One region of the Mesorhizobium sp. M0185 genome, then DNA from elsewhere that is predicted to be linked to it. Evidence: riboswitches for the same ligand, from Rfam matches in the RefSeq annotation. Region 1 holds a riboswitch; the other holds the start of a gene.
What was found. A riboswitch is a leader RNA that binds a small molecule or an ion and turns the genes downstream of it on or off. The one in region 1 is predicted to bind S-adenosylmethionine.

Region 1 (3,206 bases):
TCATCCTTGCCGATTCCAACGTGCTTATGCCGAGCGACTACGTCCAGCACCTGATGGCGGCGTGGCGGCGCGACACCGGCCTCGTCTGCTCGACGCCGATCGGCTCGCGACCGGACGGCTTCTGGGGGGAGGTCGAATGCGCCTTTCTCAACACGCTGCAGGCACGCTGGCAGTACGCCGGAGAGGCGCTCGGCCTCGGCTTCGCGCAGGGCAAGAGCATGTTGTGGAATAAGCCGATGCTCGACGCCAATGGCGGCATCTGCGCGCTTGCTGCCGAGATCGCCGAAGACGCCGCCGCGACCAAGCTGGTCAACGGGCTCGGACTGCGGGTCAATCTTGTCGCCTCGCCCTTCGAACAGCCGCTCGGCCGGCGCACGTTTGGCGAGATCTGGTCGCGGCAGGCGCGCTGGGCGCGGCTGCGCCGCGTCACCTTCGCGCTGTTCTTCGCCCCCGAGATCCTGATCGGCGCAGCGCCGCCGCTGGTGCTTGCTCTGATCGCGGCGGCTGACGCCGGCGTCAGCCTGCCGGCAACCGCCATCGCCGTGCTGGTCGCGGCCTACCTGCCGGAATGCGCCTTGGCCTCGGCCAAGGGATGGCACCTGTCGCTGCGCACCATCCTGGCGATGATGGCGCGAGACCTGATGCTTCCCGCCATTTGGGCGCGCGGATGGCTGAGCGGCGCCGTCGACTGGCGCGGCAATGTGATGACTATCCAGACCAAGGCCGTCGCGGAGCTGAAAGAGACCCCGTCTGGCGCCTGATCGGCGCGTCCCCGCTCGCCTCTGTTCGGCCAGCCCTTATCCGGCAACTCTCAGTGCCTGCTCGATGTCTTCGAGCAGGTCGTCGGCGTCCTCAAGGCCGACTGACAGCCTGAGCGTTCCCGGTCCGATGCCGAGCTCGGCGCGGGCTTCATCGGTCAAGTTCTTGTGTGTAGTCGTCGCCGGATGGGTGATCAGACTCTTGGCGTCGCCGAGATTGTTGGAAATCAGCACGACGTCGAGTGCGTTCTGGAAGGCAAAGGCCGCCTGCTTGCCGCCCTTCACATCGAGGCAAATCAGCGTCGAGCCGCCCGACATCTGCTTCTTGACCACGGCCGCTTGCGGGTGGTCGGCGCGGCCGGGATAGATGACGCGGGCGATTTGCGGGCGCTCGGCCAGGAAATCCGCGATGCGGCCGGCACTTTCCGTCTGCTGGCGTACGCGCAGCGGCAGCGTCTCCAGGCCTTTCAGCAGCGTCCAGGCATTGAAGGGCGAGAGGCTCGGGCCGGTGTGACGGAAATAGTCATGCAGGTTCTCGTCGATCCATTTCTTGTCCGACAGAACGATGCCGCCAAGACAGCGCCCCTGGCCGTCAATATGCTTCGTGGCCGAATAGACGACGATATGGGCGCCGAGCTGCAGGGGTTTCTGCTGCAAGGGCGTGGCGAAGACATTGTCGACGATCAACCTGGCGCCGTTCGAATTGGCAAGTGCCGCGACGGCGGCAATGTCGACTACCTCCAGCGTTGGATTGGTAGGGCTTTCCAGGAAAAACAGTTTGGTGTTGGGCTTGACCGCCTTTTGCCAATTGGCGATGTCGGTGCCGTCGACCAGCGTTGCCTCAATGCCGTATTTCGGCGCCAGCGTCTCGACCACCCAGCGGCAGGAGCCGAACAGCGCGCGCGCCGCCACGATATGGTCGCCCGCCTTGGCGCTGCACAGCAGTGCTGCCGTCACCGCCGCCATGCCGGATGCCGTGGCGCGCGCGTCCTCGGCTCCTTCCAGCGCGCACATGCGTTTTTCAAACATGTCGACCGTCGGATTGGCATAGCGCGAATAGATGAAGCCCGGCTCCTCGCCCTTGAAGCGGGCCTCCGCCGCTTGCGCTGTCTCGTAGACATAGCCTTGGGTGAGATACATCGCCTCGGAGGTCTCGCCGAAGCCGGAACGCAGCGTCCCGGCATGCACGAGTGCGGTCTGAGGCTTCCAGTCGCGCTTCTTGGTCATCATTCCATCCAAACACCAAAATTGGTCCAAACAACAAAAAACCGGTCGCGAAAGTCGCAACCGGTCCTTATGGCCTTGCGGCCCGACGGTCCTTTAGCGACTTGTTTAACGTGGCTGCAAGCCGACCGGCCAAATCACCACGGGATAACGAGCTTTAGACCCGCGCCACGCTTGCGTCAATTGCCGGCATGATTAAGAGGGTTGTACCAAGCAGGTGCCAAAGGCGTCTACGGTCGGACCTGCGACAGAACAAGACCTCGCCCGGCGTTCGAACGGAGCCAGACCCTTGCGGCAGACAGGCATTCTTCCCGATCAGGATATTTCCACGCTGTTCCAGACGGGCGCGCTGAAATCGCCGCGCACGCTCGATGCCGATCAGATCCAGCCGGCCAGCCTTGACCTCAGGCTCGGCGACAAGGCCTGGCGGGTGCGCGCTTCCTTCTTGCCCGGCCCGGACCACAGGGTTGTCGACAAGCTCGACCGGCTGAAGCTGCACGAGATCAACCTCGCCGAAGGTGCCGTGCTGGAAACCGGCTGCGTCTACATCGTGCCGCTGCTCGAAAGCCTGGCGCTGCCCGCCCATATTTCCGCCTCCGCCAACCCGAAAAGCTCGACCGGACGGCTCGATATCTTCACCCGGGTAATGACCGACCGTGGCCACGAGTTCGACAAGATCGCCGCCGGCTATGAAGGCCCGCTCTATCTGGAGGTCAGCCCGCGCACTTTCCCGATCGTCGTGCGCACCGGCTCGCGGCTGTCGCAGATCAGGTTCCGCACCGGCAATGCGCTCTTGTCGGAAAGCGAGCTGCACGACCTGCACCGCGCCGAGATGCTGGTCGCCACCGAACCACCTAACATCTCAGGCGGCGGCATCGCGCTGTCGATCGACCTCGACGGCGACAAGGATGGGCTTGTCGGCTATCGCGGCAAGCACCACACCGGCTTGGTCGACGTCGACAAGCGCGCCGCGCAGGATGTCGTCGATTTCTGGGAGCCGCTCTACAAGAGCGGTGCCGGCGAGCTGGTGCTCGATCCGGACGAATTCTATATTCTGGTGTCGCGCGAGGCGGTGCATGTGCCGCCACTCTACGCCGCCGAAATGACGCCTTTCGACCCGCTGGTCGGCGAGTTCCGCGTCCATTATGCCGGTTTCTTCGACCCGGGTTTCGGCCATTCGGCGTCGGGCGGCACCGGCAGCCGGGCGGTGCTCGAGGTGCGTAG
Region 2 (3,206 bases), on a different contig from region 1:
ATATGTAGCCGCGCGCACTGAGGTAGTCGTCGGCGGCCGCCGCCGAATGCTTTTTGTCCTCGGGAAAGTGGATGAGGATGAAATTGCCGACGCTCGGCGTCACCCGCAGCCCGAGCCCGCTTAGTTGCTCGCTCAGCCAGGCTAGCCAGGTCTCGTTGTGCGCGACGCTGCGTTCGATATGGGCGCGGTCGTGGATCGCCGCGATGCCGGCCTCGATCGCCGTCGCATTGACGTTGAAAGGCCCGCGCACGCGGTTGATCGCGTCGATGACGTGCATTGGCGCATACATCCAGCCGATCCGCGCCCCGCCCAGGCCTAATTTGGAGAAAGTGCGGGTCATGACCACGTTTTCCGCGCTGCCCACCAACTCGACGCCGGCTTCATAGTCGTTGCGCCGGACATATTCGGCGTAAGCTGCATCCAGCACCAGAAGCACGTTTCGCGGCAGGCCGGCATGCAGGCGGCGCACCTCCTGGAACGGCACGTAGGTGCCGGTTGGATTATTTGGATTGGCAAGGAAGATGATCCGGGTAGCCGGCGTCACCGCGGCGAGGATCGCATCGATGTCGGCGCGTTCATCGGTCTCCTTGACCGTTACCGGGACGGCACCGGCCGACTGTATGTAGATCTTGTAGACCATGAAGCCGTGTTCGGTGATGATGGCTTCGTCGGCGGGTGCGAGATAGGTCTGCGCCAGCAGGCCCAGAATCTCGTCGGAGCCGTTCGAGCAGACGATGTTCGCCGGGTTGAGCCCGTGCACCTCGGCGATCGCTTCCCTCAGGCGCCTGGCGCTGCCGTCGGGATAGACCGCGAGCTTGTCGGCGACCGCGCGCGCGGCCTCTATCGCCTTTGGCGAAGGACCGAGCGGGTTCTCGTTCGCCGACAATTTATGGACCTTGGCGGCACCTTCAGGCGCCGCGCTCTTGCCGGGCACATAGGCTTCGATGTCCATGATGCCGGCGCGGGGCCTTGGACGTGTCTGATCCGGGGTCTGGCTCATTTCATGAAATCCGTCGAGAGTGCCTCCATCGGGAGGCCGCAGCGGAAATACAAGCCGTGGCCCGGAATGTCGAGGGGCGGCAATTCGGGATCAAGAACTTGCCGTTGACGAACCCACGCGCGAGTCATAGAAGAGCATCGACAGTTCCGTGGTGATTTGGCCGGTCGGCTTGCAGCCACGTTAAACAACTTGCTAAAGGGCCGTTTGCATCTTGTAACCGGCTTTGCGAAGGCATGGCCGGTTTTTTGTTGCCCTGACTGGCTGTTGCCCGGACCGGCGGACAACGGAAGGCCGGGCAAGGAGATGTAATGGTCGTTTTGCGCGCTCGAAAAACCAACAACGAGGCCGACCAGCCGTCGAGCCCGGTGTTGCGTTTCGGCGCCGACAAGCCGCTCAAGCTCGACGCCGGCACGCTGCTGTCGCCGTTCCAGATCGCCTACCAGACCTATGGCACGCTCAACGACGCGCGTTCCAACGCCATCCTCGTCTGCCATGCGCTGACCGGCGACCAGCATGTCGCCAACACCAATCCGGTGACCGGCAAGCCGGGCTGGTGGGAGGTGCTGATCGGCCCCGGCAAGATCATCGACACCGACCGTTTCTTCGTCATCTCGTCAAACGTCATCGGCGGCTGCCTCGGCTCCACCGGCCCCGCCTCGACAAGTCCCGCCACAGCCAAGCCTTACGGGCTCGACCTGCCGATCCTCACCATCCGCGACATGGTGCGGGCGCAGTTGATGCTGGTCGAGCATTTCGGCATCGAACAGCTGTTCAGCGTGCTGGGCGGCTCGATGGGCGGCATGCAGGTGCTGCAATGGGCCTCCAGCTATCCCGAGCGCGTCTTCTCGGCGCTGCCGATCGCCACCGGCGCCCGTCATTCCTCGCAGAACATCGCTTTCCACGAGGTCGGCAGGCAGGCAGTGATGGCCGACCCGGACTGGCACGGTGGCAAATATTTCGAGCATGGCAAGCGGCCGGAAAAAGGGCTGGCGGTGGCGCGCATGGCCGCCCACATCACCTATCTGTCGGAAGCAGCGCTGCACCGCAAGTTCGGCCGCAACCTGCAGGACCGCGAAGCGCTGACCTTCGGTTTCGATGCCGACTTCCAGATCGAGAGCTATCTGCGCCATCAGGGCATGACCTTCGTCGATCGCTTCGATGCCAACTCCTATCTCTACATGACGCGGGCGATGGATTATTTCGATCTCGCCGCCGACCATGGCGGCCGGCTGGCCGATGCCTTCGCCGGCACCAAGACGCGCTTCTGCCTGGTTTCGTTCACTAGCGATTGGCTGTTCCCGACCGAGGAGAGCCGCTCGGTCGTGCACGCGCTGAACGCGGCCGGCGCCTCGGTATCGTTCGTCGAGATCGAGACCGACCGCGGCCACGACGCCTTCCTGCTCGACGAACCGGAACTGTTCGCCGCCATCAAGGGCTTCATCGCCTCGGCCGCTCGGGCGAGAGGGCTCGGCGCATGACCCCGAAAAGTTGCGGACCGTTCGGATCAGGACCATGCGCCAGGCATCAGCGCATGACCCCGAAAAGTTGCAGACTTTTCGGATCAGGATCATGCGCCAGGCAAGAGCCGAAGGCATGAGCGTCAACCGCGCCCAGCGCGTCGACCTCGAAGTCGTCGCCGATCTCATCCCGCCGCAGTCGCGGGTGCTGGACGTCGGTTCCGGCGACGGCCTGCTGCTCGAATTGCTGCAGGAGACCAAGAAGGTCGATGGCCGCGGGCTGGAACTGTCGCAGCGCGGCGTCAACGAATGCGTGGCGCGCGGCCTGTCGGTTATTCAAGGCGATGCCGACAAGGATCTCCAATTCTATCCCGACAAGGGTTTCGACTTCGTCGTTCTGTCGCAGACCTTGCAGGCGACCCGCAATCCGAAGCTGGTGCTCGACGAACTGCTCCGGATCGGCAACCGCGCCATCGTCTCATTCCCGAATTTCGGCCACTGGCGGGTGCGCCTTTCGCTGCTCTTCAACGGCCGCATGCCGGTGACCAAGGACCTGCCCTATTCCTGGTACGACACGCCCAACATCCATTTCTGCACCATTCGCGACTTCGTCAATCTGTGCGACGAGCTTGGCGCGACGGTGGAAAAGGCAACCGCGCTCGACGCCAACGGCCAGCGGATCGGCTTCTCGATGCCGTGGTGGTTCTGGAACTTTTTCGGCCAGCAAGCGGTATTTCTGCTGAAACGAT

Region 2: linked by a shared signal. The riboswitch ahead of metX (homoserine O-acetyltransferase MetX) and the one ahead of NKJ20_RS13255 (O-succinylhomoserine sulfhydrylase) in region 1 are both predicted to bind S-adenosylmethionine.

The regions. Positions count from the first base shown of each region.
Region 1 covers NZ_JAMYSY010000013.1:103,714-106,919, forward strand. The annotation lists gene NKJ20_RS13250 (glycosyltransferase) at 1-761, shown strand, start outside; gene NKJ20_RS13255 (O-succinylhomoserine sulfhydrylase) at 798-1,988, opposite strand; SAM riboswitch at 2,059-2,136, opposite strand; gene NKJ20_RS13260 (2'-deoxycytidine 5'-triphosphate deaminase) at 2,272-3,206, shown strand, end outside.
Region 2 covers NZ_JAMYSY010000009.1:34,955-38,160, reverse strand. The annotation lists gene hisC (histidinol-phosphate transaminase) at 1-1,000, opposite strand, end outside; SAM riboswitch at 1,139-1,216, shown strand; gene metX (homoserine O-acetyltransferase MetX) at 1,309-2,478, shown strand; gene metW (methionine biosynthesis protein MetW) at 2,594-3,206, shown strand, end outside.